DNA from 2 places in the Pseudarthrobacter sp. MDT1-56 genome. Region 2 is predicted to be linked to the other one. Evidence: predicted binding sites of a transcription regulator. Region 2 holds the regulator's gene; the other holds the start of a gene.
What was found. The regulator LexA, encoded in region 2, represses DNA repair genes until DNA is damaged. The targets are predictions, from matches to a motif close to TCGAACANNTGTTCGA.
Positions count from the first base shown of each region.

Region 1: the regulator LexA is predicted to act here: its motif matches at 10,529-10,544, upstream of AC50YC_RS15260 (DUF6504 family protein).

Region 1 is NZ_JBWZCK010000011.1:2,509-18,295, reverse strand. Features, by position in the region: gene AC50YC_RS15330 (DUF5671 domain-containing protein) at 1-782, shown strand, start outside; gene AC50YC_RS15325 (SulP family inorganic anion transporter) at 800-2,452, opposite strand; gene AC50YC_RS15320 (endonuclease/exonuclease/phosphatase family protein) at 2,507-3,217, opposite strand; partial or broken gene AC50YC_RS15315 (DUF4956 domain-containing protein) at 3,418-3,570, opposite strand; gene AC50YC_RS15310 (thioesterase family protein) at 3,728-4,531, shown strand; gene AC50YC_RS15305 (DUF2177 family protein) at 4,577-4,960, opposite strand; gene AC50YC_RS15300 (lipoate--protein ligase family protein) at 4,977-5,726, shown strand; gene AC50YC_RS15295 (MBL fold metallo-hydrolase) at 5,804-6,451, opposite strand; gene AC50YC_RS15290 (S-(hydroxymethyl)mycothiol dehydrogenase) at 6,448-7,533, opposite strand; gene AC50YC_RS15285 (mycoredoxin) at 7,696-7,953, opposite strand; gene AC50YC_RS15280 (SOS response-associated peptidase) at 8,223-8,969, shown strand; gene AC50YC_RS15275 (VOC family protein) at 9,288-9,710, opposite strand; gene AC50YC_RS15270 (chorismate mutase) at 9,725-10,051, shown strand; gene AC50YC_RS15265 (hypothetical protein) at 10,061-10,447, opposite strand; gene AC50YC_RS15260 (DUF6504 family protein) at 10,604-10,936, shown strand; gene AC50YC_RS15255 (DNA polymerase III subunit alpha) at 10,933-14,433, shown strand; gene thrS (threonine--tRNA ligase) at 14,540-15,787, shown strand, end outside.
Region 2 is NZ_JBWZCK010000007.1:51,464-67,250, reverse strand. Features, by position in the region: gene pgsA (CDP-diacylglycerol--glycerol-3-phosphate 3-phosphatidyltransferase) at 1-470, shown strand, start outside; gene AC50YC_RS11365 (CinA family protein) at 467-979, shown strand; gene AC50YC_RS11360 (helix-turn-helix domain-containing protein) at 1,120-1,572, shown strand; gene AC50YC_RS11355 (MarR family winged helix-turn-helix transcriptional regulator) at 1,691-2,200, opposite strand; gene AC50YC_RS11350 (DUF3046 domain-containing protein) at 2,245-2,463, shown strand; gene recA (recombinase RecA) at 2,779-3,831, shown strand; gene AC50YC_RS11340 (regulatory protein RecX) at 3,980-4,465, shown strand; gene miaB (tRNA (N6-isopentenyl adenosine(37)-C2)-methylthiotransferase MiaB) at 4,505-6,079, shown strand; gene miaA (tRNA (adenosine(37)-N6)-dimethylallyltransferase MiaA) at 6,195-7,082, shown strand; gene dapF (diaminopimelate epimerase) at 7,156-8,112, shown strand; gene AC50YC_RS11320 (class I SAM-dependent methyltransferase) at 8,093-8,707, opposite strand; gene hflX (GTPase HflX) at 9,171-10,739, shown strand; gene AC50YC_RS11310 (ATP-dependent DNA helicase) at 10,732-12,939, shown strand; gene lexA (transcriptional repressor LexA) at 13,019-13,771, opposite strand; gene AC50YC_RS11300 (LysM peptidoglycan-binding domain-containing protein) at 14,130-14,621, shown strand; gene AC50YC_RS11295 (histidinol-phosphate transaminase) at 14,678-15,787, shown strand, end outside.

The sequences.
Region 1 (15,787 bases), on a different contig from region 2:
TGTACCACCGCGGGCTGGCGCGCGGAAGTTCCGAAGCCATCCGGCAGGGGAGCCGGCTGGTGACGTCCGGCGTCGCCCTGGTGGCCGCTGCCTCCGGGATCGGCGTGATCGTGAACGCTGCCCTCGCCATGGCGGCGACGCCGCTGGCGGGCTCCGGGGCACGCACCCTCCTGCTTGGTGGCATCAGTTCGCTCCTGGTCGGCGGCCTGGTCTGGTGGTTCACGTGGAAGCCCCTGGAGAGGACCTCCGCGGCGACGCCCGGTGCTGCCGGTGGTTCCGGGAACTGGCAAAACGCCCGCCGAATCTACCTGATTGTGGTGTTCGGCCTCAGCGCCGTGGTTGCCGTCATCACCCTGCTGGTCGTCGGCTACCGGATGTTCGAGTACTTCCTGGGCGACATCTCGGGCGGCAGCGTGGTGGACAGGATCCGGGCCCCGCTCGGTTTGTTGGTGGCCACCGGCCTCGTGGCCGGCTACCACTTCGCGGTGTGGCGCCATGAACGTGCCGTCCTCGCGGCGGCGGTGCCCGTCCGGAACCGGACCATCGGTCACGTCATCCTGGTGACAGGCACCGATCCGGCACTGCTTAACCGGGCCATCGAGGACGTCACCGGGGCCGGAGTGACCGTTTGGAGACGGGCCGACGTCGGGGCTGGTGCCGCTGCCGACGTCGGCGAGCTGGCCGGCAGGCTGGCCGGGGAACTTGAAGGTGTGACCGGAAAGCAGGTGCTCGTCACGGTCAGTCCTGATGGCAGGATCGAAGTGATTCCGCTGCTGGGCTGAGGGGCCGACGCCTGGCCCTATTCCAGCTCGGACGTCCGCTTGTAGCTCCGCACCGCATTGTTGACGGTGGGGAAGAAGTGGTCGGGGCCGAACCGGCTGCTCACCCCGAACCGGATCAGGCGGTCCTTGATGGGCCCCTTCATTTCGGCGAAGACCAGACTGATGCCCCGCTTCGCAAGCTCGTCGTCGAGCGCCACGAGGTCATCCAGTGCGGTGGTGTCCAGGCCGGTGATGGCCTCCGACGCCACGATGACCCACCGTACCGGGTCCGGGGCGTTGGCCACGAGCGCCCGGATGTGTTCGGTGAAGACGGCGCCGTTGGCGAAGAACAGCGGGGCGTCGAAGCGTGCGATCACGAGGCCGGGGACGCGCTGGCCCTCGGGGTGCCGGCTCAGGTCGTGATATCCGGGCACGTCCCCCACAATCCCCAGCTCGGTGCGGTACGGGTCCAGGGCCCGCAGCACGAAAGCGATCAGGGACAGCCCAATCGCGACCACAATGCCTTCCAGCACACCTACAAAAGCGACGCCCAGGAAGGTCGCGACCAGCAGGGCGGCCTCGGTCCGGCTCATCCTGAGCAGCCGGAGGAGCGTCTTCAGGTCCAGGATCGACGCCGCGGCGACCATCACGACCCCGGCCAGCACGCTGGAGGGCAGGAAGGTCGTCAGCCCGGGCGCCAGGATCATGAACAGCACCACAAGGGCGGCGGCAACGGCGCCGGTCAGGGGGCTCTTGGCGCCGGCCTCGACGGCGATCGGTGTGCGCGAGGTGCTGCCGGAGATCGGAAAACCGCCGAAGAGGCCGCTGGCCACGTTCGCCACGCCGAGGGCACCCATTTCCTGGTTGCCGTCAACTTGGACGCCGCTCCGGGCGGCGAAACTCTTGGAGAGGACCGAGGTGTCGGCAAAGGCAATCAGGGCGATGCCGGCCGCCGGCCCGAGCAGGGCGATGACGTCCTCCAGGCTGATTCCGTCGAGGGCGGGCGCCGGCAGGCCTTGGGGCAGGGCACCTACGGTGGGGAGTGCCGCCGTCAGGTCCAGGACGGACGTCAGCGCCGTGGCTGCCGCGACTGCGATCAACACGCCGGGGAGCTTCCAGGGCAGGGAGCGGCACCCAAGGATGACGGCGATGGTGCCGGCGCCGAACAGAAACGCGACAGGATTGATGGCGCCCTGGGCCACGGCCTGCGCCGTCCCCGTGGCGGTGTTCACCAGTGAGCCGCCGGTGCCGGAAATGCCGAGCAGCTTGGGCAGTTGGCTCAACATGATGACGATGGCGATTCCGTTGAGGTAGCCAACGCGGATGGGTTTGGACAGCAGCCCGGTGACGAACCCCAATTTGAAGACCTTGCCGGCCAGCAGCAGACCTCCGATCAGCAGCGCCAGAACGCCCGCGAGGGCCACCGCGTGGTCCGGATCCGTCCCGGCAAGCGGCAGGATGGCGGCGGCGATCATCGGCGCCAGGCTGGAATCCGGGCCGATGATCAGGACCCGGGAGGGGCCGAAGACGGCATAGGCGAGCAGGGGGATGATCGAGGCGTAGAGGCCCGTGACGGCCGGCAGCCCGGCGGCCTCCGCATACGCCATGCCGGCCGGAATGAGGAACGCGCTGAGGGCGGCGCCGGCGGCCAGGTCAGATTTCAGCCAGGGGCGTTCGTAGTCCCGCATCATTCTTAGGCCGGACGGGAGTTTCGGTGCCCTAGCGCCGCGCACGGTGGACCCTGGCTACGCGGCAGGGGACGCGGAGTCGCCGGCCGCCGGTGCGTCCTGGCCGTACTCCGCCGAAATGAGGATGGGGAGGTGGTCCGACGCCCCGCGCGGCAGGGTTTCGACACTCTCGATGTTGAGCCCCTGGGAGGTCGCGAAGTCGAAGTGGCCCTTGAAGACCTTGTACCGCGTGTACGTCCGCCGGTCACTAAGGGTCAGATCGTAGCCGGCATCCTTCATCTGGGCCGTGAGGTTCTTGGTGAAGAAGGGGTAGTTGAAGTCGCCCACCATCAGGGACATCAGCCCGCCGCCCATGCTGAGCAGTTCCGCGTGGGCCGCGTGGATCTGGTTCCGCCGCAGCGAGTTCGACGCCGTCAGGGGGGCCGCGTGGAACGACGCGATGACGAGGTCATGGTCCGTCTCATTGTCGATCACCCGGGTGCCGATGAGCCGCTCGTGCGCGGGGGACAGGACGCGGTCGTGCAGCGATTTCTTCAGGGCGAAGGTCTTCGTCTCGTACGCCGTGAACCGGTCCATGCGGTAGTAGATCGCCAGCCCCAGCCGGTTGCCCTTGGTGGCGTCGGCAAGGTGCAAATCACCAATTGTGTCCGGGAGGTCGTTGGTGTCGCACTCCTGGAGACACAAGGCATCAATCTCAAAATTGCGGGCCAGATCAACCAGCTCACCGCTGGCATGGTGCTTTCGCAGGTTGTAGCTGATGACTCGAATCAGGGGAGCACCTCTTCGGTGGATAGTCGCGGAAAGTCTGCCTCCGAGTCTACCCAGTCCAGGGCAAAGGCACTGTGGAACGGCGCGGTCATCGCGGAGAGCGACAACACGGTCATGGTGGAGGGAAACCGCGTCGAGGCCCGGCACACCAGGCGCCGCCAGGCGCCGCCGGGCGCAACCCGAAAGCGCCCAGAGGCGGCGATCCCCGGTCCCGCAATGAGACCCAGGGCCAGGGCCGAGAAGTAGTATGCGACCTCATGCTGGGCCAGCTCGGTGTAGCGGAGCCGGATGATGGACAGGACACCGAAGAGGCCCGGGCCCAGGCTGATGCCGGCAGCCGAGCCGGAGAGCGCGGGCTGGAATATGAGTCATATTCATTGCGCCAGCAGTGCCCGCCGTGCCCACTGGAGGGGTGGTTGCCGGTTTCGGGCTGCGGCCGGTGGGGCTGCCGCCGGCGGGGAAGCGATAGTGTGTTCTGGGATTACCAGCCACGCGAAAGGGCAGACGTTGATGACTGCTGAACTACCGGAGCTTGCCGAGGGCGATTTCTACTACGAGGTATTGGGTGGCGGGCGTTTCCGCTCCACCATCCACGCCCAGGGCGCCTGGAATGAACACGAGCAGCACATGGCGCCGGCCTCCGGCATCATGGCCGACTGCCTGGACCGGCACGAGCCCCGCGACGACATGCGGATGGCGCGGCTGAGCTATGAGATTCTTGGCCTGATTCCCGGCGGTGAGTTCGAGGTCGTCACCACCACCCTCCGCCCCGGCCGGACGATCGAACTGGTGCAGGCGGAGCTGACCGCCGGCGGCCGCACCGCGATCCGCGCCACGGCCTGGCGGATGGTTACCTCCGATACCAGCGTCATCGCGGCCTTTGAGGATCCGCGGATTCCCGCGCCGGAGGACTGCGAACCCTACGACGCCGCCAGCATCTGGCCCGGCGGCTATATCGCGTCGCTGGAAATGCGGATCGCCGACGGGCACCGCGCCGGGTCCGGCACGGTCTGGCTGCACACCGAACATCCGCTGACGGACCGGAAGGACAGCAGCGACCTCGCCCGGCTGGTCGGCCTGGTGGACACCGCCAACGGGATCGCCGCCCGCGTTCCCCCGGGCAAGGGCAGCTACGCCTTCCCCAACCTGGACCTCCAGATCCACATGTACCGGCGCCCCGAAGGCGAATGGCTGGGGTTGGACAACGAAGTCTCGTTCGGTACGGACGGGATCGGCCTGACCTCGACCGTGCTGCACGACCTCAACGGCCCGTTCGGCCGGGCCGAGCAGATCCTGACGCTCCGGAAGTCCTAAGGCCCAGCGGGTCCGCCCGCTGTAGACGTGCGGCCCGGCGGCCGCCTAGTGGAAGACGAGCCAGCCGACCACGGTGGCCAGGCCCGTCAGCACGGCGCCCCAGGCGATGTCCGCCACCACGATGATGAGCGGCCAGTTCTTCAGGGTGGCGGCGTTGGTGAGGTCATAGGTGGCGTAGGCGAAGGTGCCCAGCGCGGCGCCGTAGCCAAGCGCCGTAAGCCAGCTGCCGCCCTCGAGCGCCGGCTGGAGGGCAAAGAAGACGATCCCCGCGATGTACAGGACGTAGAAGACGACGGCGTACCCTAGATGGGGCTTGTCCGCCATGAGGTGGCCCAGATGGTTCCGGTAGAACTTGCTCATCGATTTGAGCCAGACGGAATCGATGACGGCGAACGCTGCGGCCACGACGAGGAACTGCAAGATGAGCATAAGGGAGCATAACAAGATGCCGGAGGCCCCAGGCGCACCGCGGACGCTGACGATTTTCCGGCAGGAGGAATCCTTGGGCGCCGCCGCGGACCTGGACCTCGCCCTGGAGCTGCTGCGGAAGGTCAAAACCGGCGGCGTGGGCCCCATGATCCGGCTCTACCGGCCGGCGCCCACCGTGGCCTTCGGGCAGCGGGACACCCACCTGCCGGGTTTTGATGCCGCCGCGCAGGCCTGCCGCGAACTGGGGTTTGAACCGCTGGTCCGCAAGGCCGGGGGACGCGCCGCCGCGTATCACGAGGGGACCCTCGTGATCGACCACCTGGAACCGGACACGGACGCGATCGCGGGTGCCAAGCGGCGCTTCTCCTTCTTCGGCGAACTGCTGGCCAGCGCCCTCCGGAGCGCCGGCGTCGACGCCGCGGTGGGGGAGATCCCCGGCGAGTACTGTCCCGGAGAATTCAGCGTCCACGGCCAGGACCCGGAGTTTCCGCAACACCAGCTCAAGCTGATCGGCACGGCACAGCGGGTGGTTGCCGGCGGCTGGCTGTTCAGCTCCGTCATCGTGGTGGAGAACTCGGCCCCGATCCGCGCGGTGCTGGAGGCCAGCTATGCCGCCCTGGGCCTGGTCTGGGACCCGGCAACGGCAGGGGCCGTCACCGACCTGGTCCCGCACCTGGACGTGGACGCCGTCGAGGCGGCCGTGATCGACACCTACGCCCGCTACGCCACCCTGGACTACGGCGACTTCGGCAGCCTGCTCGGCTGAGACCGCGCAGGCCATGACGAGGGCCGGGCACCAGCGGTGCACGGCCCTCGTCATGGCTTAGTTGGAACGGCTGGTGCCTAGTGGCCCCGGGCGATCCATTCCTGAAGCTGCGGCGCCTCGGCGCCGACCGTCGTCGGATCGCCGTGACCGGTCCGCACCACGGTGTCCGCCGGCAGCGTCAGCAGCCGGGCCTTGATGGACCCGATGATGGTGGGGAAATCGCTGTAGGACCGGCCCGTGGCGCCGGGGCCGCCCTGGAACAGGGTGTCGCCGCTGAACACGGTGCCCTCGCTCTCGAGGGTGAAGCACATGGAGCCGGGGGAATGTCCGGGCGTGTGCAGCGCCACGAGCCGGGCACCGGCGACCTCGAAGGTGTCCCCGTCCTCGATCGCATGGTCCGGTTCGGTTCCCGGGAACACGTGCTCCCAAAGTATCCAGTCCTCGCGGTTGAGGTAGACCGGGGCGTTGACGCGCCGGCGGACATCGCCCACGGCGGCGATGTGGTCATCGTGGCCGTGCGTGAGCAGGATCGCGGTGACCTTGCGCCCGGCGACGGCCGCTTCGACGGCGTCGGCGTCGTGCGCCGGGTCGATCACGATGCATTCCGCATCGTTTCCCACGATCCAGACGTTGTTGTCGACGTCCCAGGTGCCGCCGTCGAGCGAGAAGGTGCCCGAGGTGACCAACCGGTCGATCCGGAGCCCGTTCACGGGGCCGCCGCTCACAGTTCCACGACCGAGCGCAGCACTGAGCCGGAGTGCATCTTGTCGAAGGCTTCCTCGATCTGGTCGATCGTGATCCGCTCCGTCACGAAGGCGTCCAGGTCCAGCTTGCCCTGCCGGTAGAGGTCGATCAGCATGGGGAAGTCGCGCGACGGGAGGCAGTCGCCGTACCAGGAGGACTTGAGTGAGCCGCCCCGGCCGAACACGTCCAGCAGCGGCAGTTCCAGGGTCATTTCGGGGCTGGGAACCCCGACCAGGACCACGGTGCCGGCGAGGTCACGGGCGTAGAACGCCTGCTTGTAGGTCTCGGGACGTCCGACGGCGTCGATCACCACATCGGCGCCGAAGCCGCCGGTCAGTTCGCGGATCGCCTCGACCGGGTCGACGGCGGAGGAGTCCACGGTGTGCGTGGCGCCGAGGTCCTTGGCGCGGTCGAGCTTCTTCGGGTCGATGTCTACGGCGATCACGGTGGTGGCGCCGGCGAGCGCGGCGCCGGCGACGGCTGCCACGCCCACGCCGCCGCAACCGATGACGGCGACGGTATCGCCGCGCTTGACGTTTCCGGTGTTGATGGCCGCGCCGATGCCTGCCATCACGCCGCAGCCGAGCAGACCGATGGCGGCCGGGTCCGCCTCGGGGTCAACCTTGGTGCACTGACCGGCGGCGACGAGGGTCTTCTCGGCGAAGGCGCCGATGCCGAGCGCGGCGGTGAGTTCAGTGCCGTCCTCGAGCGTCATCTTCTGGGTGGCGTTGTGGGTGTTGAAGCAGTACTGCGGCTGGCCCTTGGCGCAGGCGCGGCATTCGCCGCAGACGGCGCGCCAGTTCAGCACCACGCGGTCGCCGGGGGCCACCTCGGTGACGTCCGGACCCACGGCGCTGACGACGCCGGTGGCCTCGTGGCCGAGCAGGAACGGGAAGTCGTCGTTGATGGCGCCCTGCTTGTAGTGCAGGTCGGTGTGGCAGACGCCGCAGGTGAGGATGTCCACAAGGGCCTCGCCGGGTCCGGGATCCGGGACCAGGACGGTCTCCAGGGTGACGGGGGCTCCCTTGGAGCGGACTACTGCGCCTTTGACTTTATGGACCATGGAAATAGCTCCTCTGCTCTGGTCGCGGTTCTCGCCGCAAAATTCTTAGTCGCAAGACTTCCGTCACTCGGGACGTCTGTCACGCAAAATTCTGTCGTACAACGCGGTACGGCGCGGCCCCCGGGGTGGCCGCGCCGTCGTCGTCATTGGTTCAGGGTGGCCTTAGGCCGCGAGACGGCTCTTGACCTCAGCCGCGGAGGGGTTGGTGGCCGCGGTGCCATCCGGGAACAGCACGGTCGGGACGGTGCGGTTGCCTCCATTGAGCTTCTCCACGAGATCTGCGGTGCCATCCACTTCTTCGATGTTGATCTCGGTGTACCCGATGCCCTGGGCGTCCAGCTGCTTCTTCAGGCGGTTGCAGTACCCGCACCAGGTGGTCGAAAACATGGTGATGGTGCCGGATTCGGGGGTGAAGTCCACGAAGTTCTCCTTCAAGTTAGTTGATGGCGCGCGGTGGCAGCGCCGGTTGCCGACGAAAGTCGTACGTCACTCCCAATAACCGTAACCCGGGGGCTGGTATTCCCGCAGGGCCGGGCGCTGCCCGCAACTCCGTCGGGCGCGAATTCGCGGGAGAGCTGCGAAGTCGCTGGAAGTTCCGGCGACTTCGCAGCTTTCCGGCGACCTCGGCGGGCTCAACCGGGATTCCCTCGCCGGATGACAGGGATTGGGCGCGGTGGCATGCTGGTGCCATGTGTGGACGTTACGTGATGGCCCGGGCCGTAGGGGACCTGCTGGCCGAGTTCGACGCCGAGCTCGAGGACGAGATCGCGATTCCGCCGTCGTGGAATGTGGCCCCGACGGCGGACGTGCCGATCCTGCTCGAACGCCCGATGGACGGGGAACCGGTCCGGCAGCTCCACCTGGCGCGCTGGGGGCTGGTGCCGTCCTGGGCCAAGGACCCGGGAATCGGCTCGAAGATGATCAACGCCCGCAGTGAGAGTGTGCTGGAGAAGCCGGCGTTCCGGAAGGCCACCCGGGCCCGGCGCTGTGCGGTGCCCGCCGACGGCTATTACGAGTGGAAGGGCGAGGGCCGTGGCAAACAGCCCTACTACGTTCACCCGAGGGACGGCCACCTCATCGTCTTCGCCGGACTCTACGAATGGTGGAAGGACCCCTCCAAGGCCGAGGACGACCCGGAGCGGTGGCTGCTCTCGACATCGATCATGACCACTGACTCGCCGCCGGAGGGCTATGCCGGCGGGATGCTGGCCGAACTCACGGCCCTGCACGACCGCGTGCCGTTGCCGATGGACCGGGGGACGATGCAGGCGTGGCTGGACCCGCAGGCCGATGATGCCGCCGGACTGGTGGATCTGGTCCGGGCCGGGGCGCACGACGTCGCGGAGGGCTGGACGATCGACGCCGTCGGCACCGCCGTCGGGAACGTGAAGAACGACTCCCCGGAACTCATCCAGCCGGTGGGGAGCCTGTTTTAGCGGGGTGCCGGAGGCAGCGCCGCCCTGGCGACGGTGATTGGCAAGGGCGCCGATGGGAGGAAGTACTCGAGCGGATGCTGCGTGGTGCCGCCGACATACGCCGGCACCACCGCTGCTTCCTCGGTCACCGCACACCGGCTCGAATAAGCGTGCCGCCGTGTACTCCAGTCACGGTAGCGGCGCAGTTGAGCGGCTCAATAGGGCCGTTGTGCCCTAGGTCACAACGAGCATCCGGCTCCTTAACCCGTCAGTGCCCGGAGTCAGCGGCGGACTTTTCCAGCTGACGGCGACGGCCGCGCCATCTCTTCGCCAGTAGCGCTAGAGCGTCACTTTGCCGCCGCCGTCGACCGCCCAGCTGGGATTGAACGCGACTTCCCAGCGGTAGCCGTCCGGGTCGGCGAAGTACCCGGTGTAGCCGCCCCAGGGCTGGGTCTTTGGCTCAGCGATGATTTCCGCCCCCGCTGCTTCCGCCTCCGCCATCACCCAGTCGACTTCCGCCGTGCTGGCCAGGTTGTGGCTCAGGGTGATGCAGGGACGGCTGGTAGGGGGATCGGTGGCGGCTTCGGCCTGCATCTGCCCGGCGTCCCAAAGCGAGAGGATGAGGCCGTGGTTGGCCTGGATGAAGAGGACCTCGCCGCGGACTTCCCGGTGCACAGGCCAGCCCAGGCCATCTACATAGAAACTGCGGGAGGCGTCAACACTGCGGACACCCAGTGAAATTAAATCGACTCGTGGCTGCATCTTTCGATACTGTCATGGACATGTCCACAAATCACCAAGACGATAAAGCTGCCAAGGCCGACCGGGAACAGCTCGCCGCCGTGCGCGTGGCTGTGGACGAGGTGGACGAGCAGATCGTTGCGCTGATCGGACGCCGCGAGCGCCTGATCCGGATCGCCGGAACCCTCAAGGCCGACAGCGCCGAGGTTCGTGCCCCCGGGCGCGTGGAGCGGGTTATCGAACACGTCCGTGCCACGGCGGAACAGAAAGATATCGACGTCGACCTTGTCGATAAGACCTACCGGGCCATGATCGACGCCTTCATCACGCTGGAACTGGAAGTCTACAAAGCCAGCTCCTAGCGCGGGAGCCTAGAGGGATTCCTCCACCGGGACATTCGCCTGGTATTCGCGGCCGTCGCAATCGCTGAACGCCGTCATAAGGTGTCCCTTGGACAGTCCCATGATCGTGCTGAGCGGAAAGTTCCCGGTAATGGTGTTGCCGGAATGCTCCACACCCTTGAGGTCAAAGTTCTCTTCCGTGCCGTCGTGGCTGAAGCAGTAGAAGGAGACAGCCTCCCCGTTCATGAACTCAATCCCCATTCGTCGTTGGTGGGAATGATCCGGAGTTGCTGCCAAAAGCCCCACCACGTAGGCGCCCTGACCGGGGATATTTCCGTCTATATCGAACTTCGCCACCAGGGACGTGTCCTCGGCGGCGATGCTTACGTGCTTCAGAAGTGCGTTATGGGAGCTCATGGCTCAATCCTGCTACCTGTGCCTGCGTGCGTCCACCCCTGATCTAGGTTTTGCCCCGGAGCCGTCGTAGACTTGAGTTGTTCGAAGATATGTTCGAATAGCTACCGGCTGTTTGGGACAGACGGTTTTTACAGTTGGTGTGGTCCGGGAGGCGCGATGGGCATGTTCAGCGAGTCAGTGGACGTCGTCTGCACACCCTCCGGCCAGCCCCTGAAACTCGACTGGGCCGGCCGCCGCTACACCGTCTGCGCGGAACCGGTCCGCTGGTACGAGCGGCGCCAATGGTGGGCCGAAGAACAGCGGGCCCCCTTGGGCAGCGGCCCTGGCCTGGTGGATCATGAGATCTGGCGCGTCCAGGCGCGCCGGGCAGAATCCCCTGAGACTGAAAGCCTCACCTTTGACCTGACCCGGCATGTGGGCAGCGGGCGCTGGCGGCTGCTGCGGATCCATGACGCCCTGCTTCCAATCCGGAAGCCCGAATCAGCATGAGCTTCACCCATCTCCATGTCTCCACCGCTTTCAGTGCCCACTACGGGGTCTCCTGGCCGGAGGAGCTGGCGGCAGCTGCGGCCGCGGACGGGGCGACGGCGCTCGCCTGCACGGACCGCGACGGCCTGTACGGGACGGTCAAGCACCTGAAGGCCTGCATGGCGGCGGGGCTGGACCCGATTGTTGGAGTGGACCTTGCGGTCTTTGACGACGACGGCGACCTCCGCACCCAAGTGGGCGGGCGCGTCGTCGTGCTGGCCCACGGGCACAACAACGGCGCCGGCTACCGTGCGCTGTGCCGGCTGATCTCCGATGCCCATGCCCGCACCACGGGCAAGGCCGGGGGAGCGGTGCCCGTCGCCGTGACCCGCGCCGAGCTGGCTTCCCGCACCCTGCACCCGGAAACCCTCAAACCGGTGCTGACCGTACTGATCGGTCCAAACTCCGACGTCGGCCGTGCCATGGGCGGCCGGCGCTACCTTCGCCCCCGCACCCTGTTCAAACGCTGGCTCGATGCCATGCCGCCCGGAACGGTCGCGGCCGAGGTGGTCAGCCAGCTCAGCCCGCCCGGGGAACCGCTCAGCACCGCCCACGCGGTGCGGATGCTCAAGCTCGCCGCCGAACACAGGGTTCCGGCGGTGTTGAGCAACGCCGTGCGGTATGTCGCCGAGGACGGAGCGGCCACCGCGGACGTGCTGGATTCCGCACGCACCCTGAAATCGCTGCCCGAACTCTCCGCCGCCCCCCTGCTCCAGCCCAACGGGCAGGGCTGGCTCAAATCCGCGGCGCAGATGCTCCAACTGGGCAAGGAGATCATGCATGCCGCCGGGTACGGCGCCGCAGACCTCAAGAACCTGATGGCGCAGACCGAGGCGCTCGCGGACCGTTGCCGGTTCGATCCGGTGACGGACATGGGATGGAAACAGCCCGTGGTGCCGGAAGCCTCGGTCATTGGAATCTCCGGGGACGCCCTGGTGGAGCTCACCCTGCGCTGTGAGGCAGGCATCAGCAGGGGGTTCCCGGGGATCGCCGGCAAGCCCGCCGAGGAACTGCGCTCGCGGCTGGAGCACGAGCTGCGGATCATCGACAGCCTGGGCTTCGCGGCCTATTTCCTGACCGTGGCCGAGGTGTCCCGGATGATCCTGGACATGGGAGTCCGGGCGGCGGCCCGCGGCTCGGGGGCATCCAGCCTGGTCAACTACCTGATCGACGTCAGCCAGGTGAACCCGCTGCAGCACGACCTCATCTTCGAACGCTTCCTCTCCCGGGACCGCGCCACCCTGCCGGACATCGACATCGACGTCGAAAGCGCCGAACGGCACAACGTGTACCGGAAGATCTTTGAGCGCTTCGGCTCAGAGCGCGTCACGCTGATGAGCATGCAAAACGGCTACCGCGCTCGCGGTGCCGTGCGCGACGCCGGCCTGGCACTGGGCATGGAGGAGGGCGAGATCGGGGACATCGCCAAGCAGCTGTGGCGTTTCTCAGCCCGAAACTTCCGCGAAGCCCTCGTGGAGAAGCCCGAGCTGAAGGAATTCGCCGGCCGGGTAGGGCAGCGTGATTTCAGTGAGAACCAGCAGCTGGACCTGCTGGTGGACCTCACCGAACGGCTGGACCGGCTGCCACGCCACATCTCCATGCACCCGTGCGGGGTGATCCTAGGGGACGCCACCCTGCTGGACCGGACGCCCGTGCAGCCCAGCGGACTGGGCCTGCCGATGAGCCAGTTCGACAAGCACGACATGGACCCGATGGGCATGCTCAAACTCGACGTGCTCGGTGTCCGGATGCAAAGTGCCATGGCCTTCGCCGTCCGCGAAGTGATCCGCCTGCATCCCTCCAAGGCCGAGGTGGTGGCAGCAGGAGCCCACCCCGCGGGGCGGGACGGTACAGGCCCGGATTACATCGCAGAAGACGGCAGCATCGACCTCAACGCCGTGCCGCTCGACGACGAACCCACGTATGAGCTGATCCGCAGCACCCACACCCTGGGCTGCTTTCAGATCGAATCGCCCGGGCAGCGGGAGCTCATCGGCAAACTCGCCCCCAGGGAGTTCAATGACCTCATCATCGACATCTCCCTGTTCCGGCCGGGCCCGATGAAATCGGACATGGTCCGGCCCTTCCTGGAGCACCGGCACGGCTTCGCACCCGAGATCTATCCGCACCCGGACCTCAAGCCCGTCCTCAAGGAGACGCACGGCGTCACGGTTTTCCATGAGCAGATCCTGAAGACCTTTGACGTTATGACCGGATGCGGGCTGGCGCGGGCCGACGAATTCCGCCGCGCCCTCGGCAACGAGATCCTGGAAGGCCGGGTGGAGGAGTTCTTCCGGAAGGAGGCCCGGTCGCGGGAGTACAGCCCCGAAGTGGTGGACAAGGTGTGGGGCACGCTCAAGGCCTTCGGCAGCTTCGGGTTCTGCAAAGCCCACGGCGCCGCTTTTGCCGTGCCCACCTACCAGTCGGCCTGGCTGAAGACCCACCACCCGGAGGCCTTCCTCGCCGGGCTGTGGGAACACGATCCGGGGATGTATCCCAAGCGGCTCCTGGTGGCCGAGGCCCGGCGGCTGGGGATCCCCATCCTGCCCCTGGACATCAACCGCAGCCAGGCCGAGTACCGGGTGGAACGCGTGGCCTCGGGCCCGGACCGCGGGAAGCTGGGCATCCGGCTGAGCCTGAACGGCATCTACGGTCTCTCCGGAACAGAGCTGAAACGGATCGTGGCGGGACAGCCTTACGACTCCCTCGCGGACCTGCGGGCCAGGTCACGGCTAAGCAAACCCAGCATCCAGCGGCTGGCCCAGCTGGGGGCCTTCGATTCCCTGCACCGGGCCTCCGGCGGGAAAGCCAACCGCGCGGACCTGGTGCAGCATCTGCAGACCCTGCAAAGCAGGCCGCAAAGGAAAGGCATCGACGTGATCGAGGGGCAGCTGTCGCTGCCGCTGGGAGACGTCGAGCTGAAAAACCTTAAGGCGGCCCTGCCCGCGCCCACCCTGGTTGAAACCGTCCGGGCCGAGCTGGACCTGATGGCGGTGGATGTCAGCGACCACCTGATGGCCAGCCACCGGCCGCTGCTGGACCGGCTGGGTGTCACCACCGCCGACAAGCTGCTGGGACTGCGCAACGGCACCGAGGTGCTGGTCGCCGGGGTCCGCGTTGCCACCCAGACCCCTCCGATGCGCGGAGGGCGCCGCGTGGTGTTCATCAGCATCGACGACGGTACGGGCTGCGTGGACTCGGTCTTCTTCCATGAGGCCCAGGAGCTGGCCGGGCAGCTGCTGTTCGGCACCCGGCTGCTGCTGATCCGGGGTACCACCCGGCGGACCGGACCGAGGGGGATCAGCATCAGCGCCAGCATGGCCTGGGACCTGAGCCGCACCGAGACCCTGCCCTACCCGGTACCGGCTTCCGGGATCCCGGAGCAGCGGGAACCTGAGCCTCCCGGTGCGCTGGAAGGGATCAGCCGAAACCTCGCCATCACCGGGATGGGAGGCTGAGCGGCGCGTTGGTTGGCCTCCTCAGAAACCGATAGCATGGACGAGGCTGGCTGTGGTCCCCGTACGCCACAAGCTACGAAGCCTAAACTTTGAATAGGAGACACCCGTGTCAGATGCCCAGCAGATCACCCTTCTCGTCGATGGCGAAGAGACCAAGGTGACTACCGGGACCACCGGCGCGGAACTCTTTTTTGAGCGCCGCGACGTCGTTGTGGCCCGCGTCAATGGCGAGCTGAAGGACCTGGACCAGCCGCTGCCCGAGGATGCCACGATCGAGGGCGTCACCATTGATTCCCCGGACGGCCTCAACGTCCTGCGCCACTCCGCCGCCCACGTTATGGCCCAGGCCGTGCAGCAGCTGCGTCCCGATGCCAAGCTGGGCATCGGCCCCTACATCACCGACGGCTTCTACTTCGACTTCGACGTCGAGGAACCGTTTACGCCGGAAGACCTGAAGACCCTGGAAAAGATGATGCAGAAAATCATCAACCAGAACCAGAAGTTTGTCCGCCGTGTGGTCACCGAGGATGAGGCCCGCGAGGCAATGAAGGACGAGCCGTACAAGCTCGAACTGATCGGCCTCAAGGGCGCCGGCTCCGACGCCGACGGCTCCAGCGTTGAGGTGGGCGGCGGCGAGCTGAGCATCTACGACAACGTGGAACGCAAGGAGGGCACGGCCCTTTGGTGCGACCTGTGCCGCGGCCCGCACCTGCCCAACACCAAGCTGATCTCCAACGCCTTCGCGCTCACCCGCTCCTCGGCCGCCTACTGGCGCGGCAGCGAAAAGAACAAGCAGCTGCAGCGCATCTACGGCACCGCCTGGCCCACCAAGGAAGCCCTCAAGGCCTACCAGGAACGGGTCGCCGAGGCCGAGCGCCGCGACCACCGCAAGCTTGGCGCGGAACTGGACCTGTTCTCCTTCCCGGACGAGCTGGGCTCCGGCCTGCCGGTGTTCCACCCCAAGGGCGGCATCATCCGCAAGGCCATGGAGGATTACTCCCGCCAGCGCCACGTCGACGCCGGTTACGAGTTCGTCTACACCCCGCACATCACCAAGGGCCACCTTTACGAGGTCTCCGGCCACTTGGACTGGTACCGGGACGGTATGTTCCCCCCGATGCACATCGATGCGGAACTCAACGAGGACGGCACCGTCCGCAAGCCCGGCCAGGACTACTACCTGAAGCCGATGAACTGCCCGATGCACAACCTGATCTTCCGCTCCCGCGGCCGGTCCTACCGCGAACTGCCGCTGCGGCTCTTCGAGTTCGGCTCCGTCTACCGCTATGAGAAGTCCGGCGTGGTGCACGGCCTCACCCGGGTGCGCGGCATGACCCAGGACGATGCCCACATC
Region 2 (15,787 bases):
CCTTCGCCGTCGCCATCTACACGGACAAGCTCGACGGCGACATCGCCCGCAGCCGCGGCCTGATCACCGACTTCGGCAAGATCGCCGACCCGATCGCGGACAAACTGCTGATCGGCTCCGCCCTGGTGATGCTCTCGCTACTGGGGGAGCTGCCGTGGTGGGTCACCATCCTGATCCTTGTCCGGGAATGGGGCGTCACCGCCCTGCGCTTCTTCGTCATCCGCTACGGCGTGATCCCGGCCTCGCGCGGCGGGAAACTCAAGACCGTCATCCAGACCGTGGCCATCTTCCTGTACATCCTCCCGCTGGCCTCGATTGCGCCGTGGCTCGGCGTCGTGGCCTTCGCGGTCATGATGGTGGCCCTGGCCATCACGGTCTGGACCGGCGGCGAATACGTCATCGAGGCCCTCAAGCTGCGCGCCAGCGGCATCCGGGCGCAGCAGCAAAAACTCCAGGAGGGCAAGCCATGACCAGTCCCCACCACACGATCAACCTGCATCACCTGGCCGAAGAGGCCGTCACCGGGGCGATCGGCCGCGGCCTGACCGTCGCCACGGCCGAGTCCCTCACCGCCGGCATGGTCGCCGCCGTGCTGGCAGACACTCCCGGCGCGTCCGGGATGCTCCAGGGCGGTGTCGTCTCCTACCAGAACTCGGTCAAGGCCGGGTTGCTCGGGGTGCCCCGGGAACTGCTGGACACCGTCGGAGCCGTCGACGGCCAGGTCGCGGAGGCCATGGCCGAGGGCGCCCGCAGGGTCTGCGGCGCCGACATCGGCGTCTCCACAACCGGCGTCGCCGGTCCCGAACCGCACGGCGGCAAGGACGTGGGCTCCGTCTATATCGGCGTTGCCACCGCGGAGGGCTCGACGTCGTTCGGGTACAGCTTCGAGGGGAACCGCCCGGAAATCCGCGGCCAGGCCTGCGCCGCGGCGCTGGAACGCCTGCTGGAGGCCTTGGCGTCCGCAAGCTACCGGGCGTAAAGTTGCCGGGAACAAAACTTGATTCCTAATAGTTGTTACATTGTGTCGCTTCCGAATAAGGGAGGCGCCTAGGATGAAAGCATCATCAGTGTCCGCTTTGACCAGCGGGCTCGACACAAAGAGGGAGCAAGGCGATACAGATGGTAAAGCAGCCCGTATCCGTTAACGGCGTTGTCCGCTGGAAGGATGTGGGCCTCGCCGATCAGGCTAAGAGCGAACAGAAGGAGCGCAAGATGGTTGTACTTCGTCACGAAATCGGTGATGTACTGCGCGATGTCCGCCAACGCCAAGGCCGTACCCTCCGCGAAGTCTCGCACAGTGCCCGCGTTTCTCTGGGCTACCTGAGTGAAGTGGAACGCGGCCAGAAGGAAGCCTCCTCGGAGCTGCTCTCCTCGATCTGCTCGGCCCTCGATGTTCCGCTCTCCAGCATGCTCCGCGAGGTCAGCGACCGCGTCGCCGTCGCCGAGGGTGTTGCGGTTCCGGACACCGTCCCGCAGGATTTTGCCCAGCGCTACGGCCGTGACCTGGACCGTGAGCTCAACTCCGACCTCAACGAGGAATTGGCCAAGGGCCTCCTTTCCGGGGCACGCTAGCCCCCCCACACCCACCACTCGACAAAAGACCCCGGCGGTGTGCCGGGGTCTTTTGCGTGCCTTGTTTGCGTGCTCTGTCTGCCTGCCCGGCGGCTCTTGAGTGGCCGGCCGGGCGGGTCTACTGGGGTTCGTCCCGGGGGAAGCCGTCACGCTCATAGGTGGCGTTGAGTTTGGCGATGTAGCGGGACAGGGTCTGCAGTTCCTCCAGCGGCCACTCGCCAAGCCGCTCGCGGAACACCTCGCGCCGCGCGTCCTGCACCTCGTGCATGCGCTCCTCGCCCGTGGGCGTCAGGCGGATGATCTGGGCGCGGCCGTCGAGCGGGTCGGCTTCCTTGGAGACCAGGCCGAGGCGTTCCAGGAAAGCGATCTGTCGGCTGACCGAGGGCTTTCCGACCCCGATGCTGGAGGCCAGCTCGGTCAGCCGCATGGCGCCCTGCTTGCGGATGACCGACAGCAGGCCGTATGCCGCCGGTTCCATGTCCGGGTGAACCTGGCGGGAGAGGTGGTGTGAGATGGAACGGGCGCGCCGCCAGAGCAGGCTCAGCTGGTGCTCGACGGCGGTCAGTGCCGTTTCGGTCGAATCGTCAGCGCCGCCGCTGATCCCAGGGCCTTCGGCGGGGTTGCTCATGGCAATCATTCTAGAGTCCTCCCGTACCGTGAGAGACTCGAAGGGTGCGAATCAGTGACTTTTGGCGCCTTATGGACGATGAATTCGGGGCAGGGTACTCGCGGGTCCTCAGCAGCTCCCTGGTCCTGGCGGGAGTAGGCGGCCGGACCGCGGAGCAGGCCTTGAGGGCCGGGGTACCACCCCGGCAGGTGTGGCTGGCGCTCTGCGAGGTCCAGGATGTCCCGCCCGAACGGCGGCTGGGCCGCGACGTCAAACCCCGCTGATTCCCGTACTCCGGAATCGGCTCCGGAAGGCGCCGTTCCAGGACGGTGCGGGCAGACCGCGCCTGACACGCCGCACTCATTGTTCGAATATCTGTTCGGGTAGGACTATGCTTTTTTTAGAGCTTTTTCCACATACGCGGGGCAAGCAGGCAACTCTGTCGGTGGGTGCCAGTACCTTCAGTAATGACCGAAGAACCGATCAGGAACCCTGATCACAACGACTGATCACGAACACCGATCACCAACACTGATCACGAACACGACACAGGGCCGGATCGGCCACTCCACAGCGAGAAAGTATTAGAGGTGTGAACCATGGCCGCAGCCCCGGATCGCCAGAAAGCGCTTGATGCAGCGCTGGCCCAGATTGACAAGCAGTTCGGCAAAGGCTCGGTCATGCGCCTTGGTGACGAAGTCCGTGCGCCCATCGAGGTCATTCCGACCGGTTCCATCGCGCTGGATGTCGCCCTGGGAATTGGCGGCCTGCCGCGCGGCCGGGTCGTGGAAATCTATGGTCCGGAATCCTCCGGTAAGACCACGGTGGCGCTGCATGCGGTCGCCAACGCCCAGCGCCTCGGAGGCATCGCCGCCTTCATCGACGCCGAGCACGCCCTCGATCCCGAATACGCCGCCAAGCTGGGCGTCGACACGGACGCCCTCCTGGTCTCCCAGCCGGACACCGGCGAGCAGGCCCTGGAAATCATGGACATGCTGATCGGCTCGGGCTCCCTTGACGTCATCGTCATCGACTCCGTTGCTGCCCTCGTTCCCCGCGCGGAAATTGAAGGCGACATGGGCGACAGCCACGTGGGCCTGCAGGCCCGCCTGATGAGCCAGGCCCTGCGTAAGATCACCGGCCGCCTGAGCCAGACCAAGACCACGGCCATCTTCATCAATCAGTTGCGCGAAAAGATCGGCGTCTTCTTCGGCTCCCCGGAAACGACCACCGGTGGTAAGGCCCTGAAGTTCTACGCCTCGATCCGCATCGACGTCCGCCGGATCCAGACCCTCAAGGAGGGCGCGGACTCCGTCGGCAACCGCACCAAGGCGAAAATCGTCAAGAACAAGATGGCCCCACCCTTCAAGATCGCCGAATTCGACATCATCTACGGCCAGGGCATCTCCCGCGAGGGCGGCATCATTGACATGGGTGTCGAGCACGGCCTGATCAAGAAGTCGGGTTCCTGGTTCACCTACGACGGTGACCAGCTGGGCCAGGGCATGGAGAACTCCCGCCGGTTCCTGCGCGACAACCCGGAACTGGCTGCCGAGCTGGAACGGCTCATCAAGGAAAAGCTCGGCGTCGGAGTGAAGGCCCCCGCCGAGACCGAAGCGTCACCGAAGCTGAAGGCCGTTGACGGCTTCTAACGGCCGACGGCGCAAAGGGGCAGGATTCCCATCCGGGACTCCTGCCCCCGGTTTTGCCGGCGGTGCCCTGGCCGGGGACGGGTCACGCCGCACGGGTGCTTCCGCCGAACCGGACCATGACGCGGACCCCGCGGCTGTTGCGCGTGCCATTGTCCTGCGGCAACTGACGAACTCGCCCAAGAGCCGGCTGCAGCTCGCCCGTAAACTGGCCGAGCGCAACGTCCCGGACGCCGTCGCCGAGGCGGTGCTGGACCGCTTCGAGGAAGTGAAGCTTATTGACGACGCCGACTTCGCCGAGATGTGGGTGCGGTCCCGTGCGCAGAGCCGCAAACTCGCCAAAGGCGCGCTCCGGCGGGAGCTTACCGAAAAGGGCATCGACACGGACACCGCGTCGCTCGCCCTGGAACAGCTCAGCGACGAGGACGAGGAAGCCGCGGCCCGCGAACTGGTCCAGCGGAAGCTTCGGGGCGTGACCGGGTTCGATGACCGCGCCGAGCGGGACAAAACCACGCGCCGGCTCGCGTCCATGCTCGCCCGCAAGGGGTACCAGCCATCCCAGGCCTTCCGGATCGTGGGCGAAGTCCTCGACGAGGCCGTGACCGGTTCGGACGCAGGGCCCGACGCTGATTTCTGAGGACGCCCCGGCGGCGTGCCGACCCGGTACCCTTAACAGGTGAGTTTGACCATTCCCTTCCCCGCAGCCGGCACCACCCCTTCCACGGACGCCTCGGCTTCCCCTGGCGCGGAGGCGCAGCCCTCCACCCCGCAGCCCCGCACGTACCAGGTGCGGACTTTCGGCTGCCAGATGAACGTACACGATTCAGAGCGCATGTCCGGGATGCTCGAAGCCGCCGGCTACGTCCCCGCCGCCGGCGAACTGGCCGACGTCGTGGTCTTCAACACCTGTGCAGTGCGGGAAAACGCAGACAACAAGCTCTATGGCAACCTGGGCATCCTGGCACCGGTCAAGGCCGCCAACCCGGGAATGCAGATCGCCGTCGGGGGCTGCCTGGCGCAGAAGGACCGCGACACCATCCTGAAGAAGGCACCCTGGGTGGACGCCGTCTTCGGCACCCACAACGTCGGCGCACTGCCGGCCCTGCTGGAACGCGCCCGCCACAACAACGAGGCGCAGCTCGAAATCCTGGAGTCCCTCGACGTCTTCCCCTCAACCCTGCCGACCAAGCGTGACTCGGTTTATTCCGGCTGGGTGTCGATCTCCGTCGGCTGCAACAACACCTGCACCTTCTGCATCGTCCCGGCCCTGCGCGGCAAGGAAAAGGACCGCCGCCCCGGCGACATTCTGGCCGAGATCGAGGCCCTCGTCGCCGACGGCGCGATCGAAGTAACCCTGCTGGGCCAAAACGTGAACTCCTACGGCGTTGAATTCGGCGACCGGCAGGCCTTCTCCAAGTTGCTCCGCGCCTGCGGTGACATCGCCGGGCTGGAACGCGTCCGGTTCACGAGCCCGCACCCCGCCGCCTTCACCGACGACGTCATCGACGCCATGGCCGAAACCCCTAATGTCATGCCGCAGCTGCACATGCCCCTGCAGTCTGGTTCGGACAGGGTCCTCAAGGACATGAAGCGCTCGTACCGCTCGACCAAGTTCCTGGGCATTCTGGACAAGGTCCGCGAAAAGATCCCGCACGCCGCCATCTCGACGGACATCATCGTCGGATTCCCCGGTGAAACCGAGGAGGATTTCCAGGCCACGCTCGACGTCGTGGAGAAGTCCCGCTTCGCCACCGCTTTCACTTTCCAGTACTCCAAACGGCCGGGCACTCCCGCCGCCGAGCTCCCGGACCAGCTCCCCAAGGCCGTGGTGCAGGAACGCTTCGAACGACTCACCGCCCTGCAGGACAGGATCGCCGCCGAGGAGAACGCCCGCCAGCTCGGCCAGCGCGTCGAGGTCATGGTCACGGCCCAGTCCGGGCGCAAGGCCGGGGAAACCCACCGGCTCTCCGGGCGGTCCCAGGATCAGCGCCTGGTCCACTTCTCCGTGCCGGCCGGCGCCGGGACGCCCCGCCCCGGCGACCTCGTTACCGTGACCATTACCGAGGCCGCGGCGTTCCACCTCGTAGCCGACCCGGCGTCAGCGGACGACTACAGCCTTCGCCGCTCCCGGGCGGGCGACGCCTGGGACAGGTCCCAGGCGGACTCCTGCGGCGCGCCCGTTCCGGGATCCGCCTCCGGCACCACGGGCGTATCCCTGGGCATGCCCACCCTTCCCGTCCGCGGCCGCTAAGGCCGTGGCCGATCCGCAGGACGTCACCGCGGGCAAAGCGCAGGTCACGGAGGCCGGTGCGGTCCGGGCCGGCGAAGTCCGGGCCGGTGCAGTCCGGGATACGGCTACGCCGCCGGTGATCGCCGTCGTGGGGCCGACCGGCTCCGGCAAGTCCGACCTTGCCGTCTCGCTGGCACTGGAGCTGGACGGCGAGGTCATCAATGCCGACTCCATGCAGTTCTACCGCGGCATGGACATCGGCACCGCCAAGATCACCGAGGCCGAGCGCAGGGGAGTGCCGCACCACCTCCTGGACACCCTGGACGTGACCGGGGAAGCGAGCGTCTCGGACTTCCAGCAGCAGGCCCGTGCGCTCATTGCCGACATCCATGCCCGCGGCAAACGCGCCATCCTGGCCGGAGGCTCCGGGCTCTACGTCCGTGCCGCCCTGGACGTGCTGGAATTCCCGGGCACGGATCCGGTCATCCGGCGCCGGCTCGAGGCGGAGCTGGAAGCTGATGGGGCGGGACCGCTGCGGGCGCGGCTGGAAGTCGTGGACCCGGTCTCCGCCGGCCGGCTTGGCGATGCGCGCCGGATCATCCGCGCCCTCGAGGTGTTCGAGCTGACCGGAAGACCCTTCAGCTCATTTATGCCCACCCGCGAGTACGTCCAGCCCGCGGTGCAGATCGGGCTCGACGTGGACCGCGGCCAGCTCCGGGAACGGCTCGCGCGCCGGGTCCACACCATGGTGGAATGCGGGCTGCTCGAGGAAGTCCGGACGCTCGATGCCGCCGGGCTCCGGCGTGGCCGGACGGCACCGCGGGCCCTCGGCTATGCCCAGTTCCTCAGGGTCCTCGACGGGGAATCCGACGCAGCCCAGGCTGCGGAGGAGACCATCGTCGCGACCCGGCAGTTCGCCCGCCGCCAGCTGACCTGGTTCCGGGCGGACCCCCGGATCCATTGGCTCGACTGGCAGGACCCGGACCTCGTGGCCAAGGCCGCCGTCCTCTGCGTCCCCGGCTGAACGTCCCGCGCCAGGCGCTTGGTTTGCCGGGCCGGTTTGCTGGCGGCCCGAGCCGGAACGGTAACCTTGGAGCATGGACGAAACCCTGGCCGTGGCCGCTGATCGCAACTCCACCGGTGACACTGCAGCCCTGACCGGTCTCAAATTTTCCAAGGGCCACGGCACGGGCAACGACTTTGTGCTCCTCGCCGACCCCAACGGCACCCTGGCAGTGACGCCGGAGCAGGTCGCAGTGCTCTGTGACCGGCACCGCGGAATCGGCGGCGACGGACTGATCCGTGCCGTCCCGTCCCGGCTGCTCGCCGAGGGCCAGGAGCTGCTGACGCAGAACCCGGACGCCGAGTGGTTCATGGACTACCGCAACGGCGACGGCTCACTCTCCGAGATGTGCGGCAACGGCGTCCGTGTCTTTGTGCACTTCCTGATCACCGAGGGCCTGGTCGAGCTGCCCGCCGGCGAATCCCTGACTATCGGCACCCGGGGCGGCGCCAAAACGATCGTCCGCACCGCCGCCGGCTACGCCGTCGACATGGGCCCCTGGGAGTTCATCTTCCCGGGCGAGGCCACCGCCCGGGCCATGGATTCGCTGGTCAGCGCCACGGGACTCGAGGTCGCACGGCCAGCCCTGTCCGTCAGCATGGGGAACCCGCATACCGTCGTGGCGCTGGCCGAACTGGCCGAGCTGGAGGCCACGCAGCTGTTCACCGCACCCCACGTCGACCCGACCCCGCCTCACGGCACCAACGTCGAGTTCGTCGTCCCGTCCGAGCCGCTGGTCCACGACGGCGTCGGAACCATCACCATGCGCGTTCATGAACGGGGCGTGGGGGAAACCCAGTCCTGCGGCACCGGCGCCTGCGCGGCCGCCGTCGCGATCCGCCACTGGGCCGGCCAGGGTGCCCCGGACGTGTGGAACGTCCACGTCCCGGGCGGCGTCGTCGGAGTGAAGTTCTTCCTCGGCGCGGAGGGCCACGAGCACGTCGAGCTCAGCGGCCCCGCGGTGATCGTCGCTAGTGGGACGCTTTCCTGACCCGAAGGATGCGGAACGATTTCGAGGTGCTCTCGCGCGTCACGGTGAAGCTGCTGTCCAGCTCGGCCGCCAGCCAGCGCTGCAGGGAATCCGATCCCAGGTTCTTCTGCACCACCAGCCACGCGGAGCCGCCGGGCGCCAGCCGCGGCAGCCACAGCAGCAGCAACGCATGGAGCTCGTCCTTGCCGATCCGGATGGGCGGGTTGGACCAGATCGTGTCGAAGCGGAGCCCGGGGTCGACGGCGTCGGGTGTGCTGGCCGTGACATTGCCCAGTCCCAGCAGCGCGGCGTTCTCGTTGGTCAGGGTCACGCACCGTTCGTTGACGTCCACGGCGTAGACCTGGGCGTGCGGTGCCCGCAGGGCCATGGTCAGGGCGATCGGACCCCAGCCGCAGCCGATGTCCAGCAACGTTCCCTGCGGGGCCGGGGCGGGTGCCTCGGCCAGCAGTACGGCCGTACCCTTGTCGATGCCGTCCGGGCTGAAGATGCCCGAGGACGTCTGCAGGTGCCGGGTCTCACCGGCAAGCTCCACGGTCAGTGGTTTGCGGGTGAAGGGCCCGGCCGGCTGGGCGCTGAAATAGTGTGCAGACTCCATAACTGCCCAGATTAGTTCGCCCCCGGCCCGTAGGCGAAACCGCGGGGACGGGCCGGAGCCAACCGGACCGTCTGCTAATCTTAAAGACATGCTCTCGAACTTCAAGTAGCCGGCACGGGTTAAATCCCGTCCCCGCAGCGACGCAGGTAGTTACCTTCCGCTCAGTGCGCCACCCCGCGATGAACCTGAAAAGGACCCAGCCGCCGGCGCCCGATCCACTTGGACTTTGGCCGTGCTCATGGAGCCCGGCCGGGCGGACAGTCTCTCCCTTCTCAAGGCCACACCACGCCGGTTCCTTCCCCCTTCTCACCGCTCCCTTGCGGAGCCCACCCTTGCCCCGGCACCGCTGCCGCGGGCATTCCAGGAGGCCCCTTTGACGAATAGTCGTCAGCCCAGCGCGAATACCGCCCCAGACAGCACCGATCGGCACTATTCTGAAACTGCCGAACCTCTAAAGGAGACCATGACCAGTCAGCCCAACACCGGACCCGATTCAGCAGCCCAGGACATGAGTCCTGCGGAAATCCAGGCTGTCATCGACCGGATCCTCTCCAAGGACACCCCTGCCCGGAAGGCGGCCCCGGCTGCCGGCGAGCCCACCTCGGTGCTCGGAAAAGCGCAGGCGATCTCCCGGCAGGACGAGGAGCACAGCAACTACGACGGTGACCAGCAGGACCTGGAGGAACGGCACGCACTGCGCCGTACCGCCGGTCTGTCCACGGAACTCGAAGACGTCACCGAAGTCGAGTACCGGCAGCTGCGGCTCGAGCGCGTCGTGCTGGCCGGCCTCTGGACCGAAGGCACCCTGGCCGACGCCGAGAACTCGCTCCGCGAACTCGCCGCTCTCGCCGAGACCGCCGGCTCGGAGGTCCTCGACGGGATCGTGCAGCGCCGCGCCAAGCCCGACCCCGGAACCTTCCTCGGCTCCGGCAAGGCCCAGGAGCTCAAGGACATCGTGATGTCCACCGGCGCAGACACCGTCGTCGTCGACGCCGAACTGGCACCGTCCCAGCGCCGCAGCCTGGAAGACATCGTCAAGGTCAAGGTCATCGACCGCACGGCCCTGATCCTGGACATCTTTGCCCAGCACGCCAAGAGCCGCGAGGGCAAGGCCCAGGTGGAACTGGCCCAGCTCGAATACCTGCTGCCGCGCCTGCGCGGCTGGGGTGACTCGATGTCACGCCAGGCCGGTGGCCAGGTGGGCGGTGCCGGCGCCGGCATGGGTTCGCGCGGTCCCGGTGAAACCAAAATCGAACTGGACCGCCGCCGGATCCGCACCCGGATGGCCAAGCTGCGGCGTGAAATCGCCGCGATGAAGCCGGCCCGGGAGACCAAGCGCGCCAACCGCCGCCGTAATTCCGTGCCGTCCGTAGCGATCGCCGGGTACACCAACGCCGGCAAGTCCTCGCTGCTGAACCGGCTGACCGACGCCGGTGTGCTGGTGGAGAACGCCCTGTTCGCCACGCTGGACCCGACGGTCCGCAAGGCCGAGACCTCGGACGGGCTGGGCTACACCCTGGCCGATACCGTGGGCTTCGTCCGGTCGCTGCCCACCCAGCTCGTGGAGGCTTTCCGCTCCACGCTGGAGGAAGTCGCCGACGCGGACCTGATCCTGCACGTCGTGGATGTCTCCCACCCGGATCCGGAGGGACAGATCGCCGCGGTCCGCAAGGTCTTCAGCGAAGTCGACGCCCGCAAGGTGCCGGAAATCATCGTCCTGAACAAGGCCGACGCCGCCGATCCCTTCGTGATCGAACGGCTCAAGCAGCGCGAACCGCGCCACGTGGTGGTGTCGGCACGCACGGGCGAAGGCATCCCGGAGCTGCTCAAGGCCATCAGCGAAGGCATCCCGCGGCCCAGCGTGAAGCTGGAACTGATGATCCCGTACAACCGCGGGGACCTGCTCAGCAAGCTGCACGAGACCGACGCGGAGATCCTCAGCCTCGACCACGAGGAAGCGGGCACCCGCGCCGTCGTGATGGTGCGCGAAGGATTCGCCGCTGAACTGGATTCGTTCATCAGCAATGACTAAGGCAGCGGTGACCGGGGCGGACACCGGCACGGGCGGTCCGGCCCCGGCAACGGACTCCGCAACGGAGGACCCCGCAGAAACGGATAACACCGGGACGGAAGCCGCCGGGACCGAAACCGCGGGGGCAGAACCCGCGGGAGAACGTCCGGCAGGAACGCGCGGCCCGCGCGGCGGGGAATTCGTGATCGAATTGCTCGACCGCGCCGTGTCCGGCATGGGCGGCCAGAGCCGCGACGGCCAGCACGAGATGGCCCGGCAGGTGGCGCGCGCGATTGACAGCGGCGACCACCTGCTGGTCCAGGCCGGCACCGGAACCGGGAAGTCCCTCGCGTACCTGATCCCGCTGATCGCCCATTCGCTGGTCAGCGACAAACCCACCCTGGTCTCCACCGCCACCCTGGCCCTGCAGACCCAGATCGTTGGCCGGGACCTGCCCCGGCTGCTGAAGACCATCACCCCGGCGCTGGAGCGGCCAGTCAAGGTCGCCCTGGTCAAGGGCCGCTCCAACTACGTGTGCCGCCACAAGCTCGAGGGCGGTTTCCCCTCCGAAGAGCCCTCCGAGGGCCAGCTCTTCTCGCTCGGCGAGGACACGTCCGTCCCGCATTTCGCCGCGGCGATGGGCGGCCCGTCGTCCCAGCTCGGTAAGGAAGTCGTCAGGCTGCGCGAATGGGCCGAGGACACCGTGACGGGGGACCGTGACGAGCTCCTGCCCGGGGTCACGGACCGGGCGTGGCGGCAGGTCTCCGTCACCTCGATGGAGTGCCTGGGCGCGCAGAAATGTCCCCTCGCGGCCGAATGCTTCAGCGAACTGGCCCGGCAGAACGCCGCGGACGCCGACGTCGTCGTCACCAACCACGCCATGCTGGCTGTCAGCGCCTTCGAGGGCCTGGCGGTATTGCCGGAATACGACGTGGTGGTGGTGGATGAAGCCCACGAGCTGCAGGACCGGGTAACCGGCGCCGTGTCCGGCCAGCTCTCCGTCGCGATGGTGCACGCCGCCGCGTCGGGGGCGCGGAAGCACACCGGCATCACGGTGGACGCCCTGAACAACGCCGCGTCCAACCTCGAACTTGCCATCGAAGGGGTCCCCAGCGGACTGATGCCCAACGGCCTCAACAGCGAACAACTGGACTGCGTGGACCAGCTGCGGGACGCCTGCCGCGCGGCGCTCTCGGACTCCAAGGGGGACAGCGCCAACACGGCCGACGGCGGCCGCCAGCTCGCGCGCTCCCGCCTCATGGTGATCCTGGAGCTCTGCGAACGGCTGCTCGCCGCCCGCGAAAACCGCGAGGTGGTCTGGTTTTCCCGCAACAGCACCTTCGACCCGCAGCAGGGCTACTCCCAGCCGGACGAGTCCGCGCCGGCCCTGATCAACATCGCACCGCTCAGCGTCGCCGGACGGCTCCGCGAGGGCCTGTTCGCGGACCACACCGTCATCCTGACGTCGGCGACGCTGGCGATCGGGTCAGCCTTCGAACCCGCCGCCGGCGGCCTGGGCCTGGTAGGGCCAGGTGCCCCGAGCTGGACCGGGGTCGACGTCGGCTCGCCCTTCGAATATCCGAAACAGGGCATCCTCTACGTTGCCAAGCACCTGCCCAAACCCGGCCGCGGCATGTCCCCGGAAGCCCTAGACGAGCTCGAGAAGCTGATCCGGGCCTCCGGCGGCGGAGCACTGTGCCTGTTCTCCTCCCGGCGCGCCGCCGAGGAAGCCGCTGAGGCCCTGCGCCCGCGGCTGGACATGAGCATCCTCTGCCAGGGGGATTCGACCATGACCGCGCTGGTCAAACAGTTCGCCGACGAACCGGACACCTGCCTCTTCGGCACCATGTCGCTGTGGCAGGGTGTCGACGTGCCGGGGACCTCCTGCCGCCTCGTGGTGATCGACCGGATCCCGTTCCCGCGGCCCGACGACCCACTGATGACAGCACGGTCCCGTGCGGTGGCCCAGGCCGGCGGTAACGGGTTCATGAGCGTTTCCGCGACCCACGCCGCCATCCGCCTGGCCCAGGGTGCCGGCCGGCTGATCCGTACGACGACGGACAGGGGAGTGGTGGCAGTGCTGGACTCACGACTCTCCACCGAGCGCTACGGGGGATTCCTCCGCGCCGCCCTGCCGCCGTTCTGGCCCACCACCGACCCCGCGATTGCCTACGCAGCCCTGGAACGGCTCGCGAAGGAATCCGGGCAGCCCGCCAAGTAGTCCGCACAAACGCGTTGGGCCCCGTCCGATTCCGGAGGGGCCCATTTCGCGGCTTTTGACGTGCCGGTCCTGAGAGGTCCTAGAGGGAGCGCAGCACCGAGACGACTTTGCCCATGATGACGGCGTGATCGCCGAGGATGGGCTCGTACTGGGTGTTCTGCGGCAGCAGCCAGGTGTGGCCGTCGCGCTGGCGGAATGTCTTGACCGTCGCCTCGTCATCCAGCAACGCGGCGACGATGTCGCCGTTGATGGCGTCGCCCTGCCGGCGCACAACCACCCAGTCACCGTCGCAGATGGCGGCGTCGATCATCGAGTCCCCCGCGACTTTGAGCATAAAGAGCTCGCCGTGGCCCACCAGCTGGCGTGGCAGGGGCATCACGTCCTCGACGACCTGGTCGGCCAGGATCGGCCCGCCCGCGGCAATGCGGCCCACCAGCGGCACCATGGCGGTGTCGGTGGCGCTGGCCAGCTCGGAGACCGACAATCCGCCGACCGTGCGCAGTCCGCTGGACTTCTCCACCCCTGAAATCTTCGTGGTTCCCTCGTCGAGGGTCAGCGGCATCAGCACTTCCATGGCGCGGGGGCGCTTGGGGTCACGCCGCAGGTAGCCAAGTTTCTCCAGCTGGGAGAGCTGGTGGGTGACGCTGGAGAGGCTGGCCAGGCCAACGGTGTCGCCGATCTCGCGCATGGAGGGCGGATAGCCGTTGTCCGTGACGGAGCGCTGGATGGTTTCCAGGATCTTCTTTTGCCGGACGGTGAGGCTCTTTGGTGGCCGGGCTGCCTGCGGGCTCCGTTGCTGGGTGGCCCTGCCGCCAGTGGCTGGTGCTGCCATGTTCGCCAACGCCTTTCCGTTCGGCCCGGCCGCCGTGGCTGCGGCTGCCGGGAACTTCCGGCCTGAAATGTCAGACCCTGCTGATCAACTGCAGAAGTGGTTGTTCTGTAGCTCAAACGTAGGCCAGCCACACTGCTTTTTCAAACATTTGTTCTAGCGAGTCTCGACATTGTTCGTTGATAAGTGCTAAAACAGAACAAGCAAGGTTCGAATATGTGTTCTAGTCATCGCCGTTAGAGGGTGGAGCATTGTTCGGACACAGCGTGACGTTCGGTTCTTTGTTCGAAGGTTAGGCCGGTTGGCGGCAAGTACGTGGAGTACGCCGGGCGGCACAGTATGGTCCAGGAGGGCTCAGTTCATGTCAGCATCAAGCGCGTTTCACGACACTTTCGGCCGCGACGCATTCGGCAACTACGGCCGCCCAGAGGGCGGTACGTCCGCCGGCCAGCAGGGCGCCTTTGGTCAGCAGGGCCCCATCGCCCAGCACGTCCCGGCTGGCGGAAACAGCAATGCGGGCCGGGGGCCGCGGGTCAAGCAGGCGCCGCTGCGGCTCACCCGGCGGGGGCGCTTTGTCTTCATCGGGGTGCCGCTGATTCTGCTGGCCGCGCTCATTTTGTCCTTCAGCGGTTTCCTCAACGCCCCGGCCAAGGCGGCAGAGTCCGCTGCCGGGCTGTCGCTGACTCCCACCGTGACCGTGACGGTGCAGCCCGGTGAGTCGCTCTGGGCCATCGCCGAGGCCGTGGCGCCGGAGCGCGACCCCCGAGACGTCGTCACCGATATCATCCAGCTGAACAACCTGGACGCCGCCCGTGTTGTGCCGGGCCAGGCACTCTTCATTCCGTCCAAGTAACCCGCCCGATCCGTCACAGTTTCAGGGCCCGCCGCGATCTCACTTAAACTGGTGCAGTGACTGACCAGCTAGAGCGCCTGAACCGACTTCCCCTCCGGACCAACCTGCGCGGCCTGACGCCGTACGGCGCGCCGCAGCTGGACGTCCCCATCCTGCTCAACGTCAACGAAAACACCCATGGTGTCCCGGCCGACGTGCGGGCCGCGATTTCCGAGGCCGTCACGCTTGCCGCAGCCGGCTTGAACCGCTATCCGGACCGCGAATTCACGGAACTGCGCGAAGCCCTCGCGGAATACCTCGGCCACGGACTGGGTGCCGACAACATCTGGGCCGCAAATGGTTCCAACGAGGTTCTCCAGCAGATCCTCCAGGCCTTCGGCGGCCCGGGGCGCACCGCCCTCGGCTTCCCTCCCACATATTCGATGTACCCGCTGCTGGCCTCCGGTACCGACACCGGCTACATCGTCGGGGCCCGCGCCGATGACTACGGACTCAGTGCGGAATCGGCCGCCCGCCAGGTCCGCGGACTCCAGCCGAACATCGTCTTCCTGTGTTCCCCGAACAACCCCACCGGCACCGGGCTTGGCCTGGACGTCGTTGAGGCCGTCTATGAGGCCGGCGAAGCCAGCCAGACCATCGTGATCGTCGACGAGGCGTACCACGAGTTCGCCCACGACGGCACGCCCAGCGCCCTCACGCTGCTGCCCGGCCGGGAACGGCTGATCGTCTCGCGCACCATGAGCAAGGCCTTCGCCCTGGCCGGCGCCCGTGTTGGCTACATGGCGGCGGCGCCCGAGGTGACGGACGCCCTGCGGCTGGTCCGGCTCCCGTACCACCTTTCGGCCATCACCCAGGCGACAGCCCTGGCCGCCCTGCACCACCGGGTCGCGCTGATGGCCGACGTCGAAGACATCAAGCGCCAGCGGGACAGGATCGTGTCCGAACTGCAGCGGATGGGCCTCAAACCGGCCGCCTCCGACTCAAACTACGTCTTCTTCGGCGGCCTGGACAATCCGCACGAGGTCTGGCAGGGCCTGCTCGACGCCGGTGTGCTGATCCGCGATGTTGGGATTCCCGGGCACCTTCGCGTCACCGCCGGGACTGAGACGGAAACCACAGCCTTCCTCGAAGCCCTCGAACGGATCCTGGCCGGCCAAGCAGTGCAG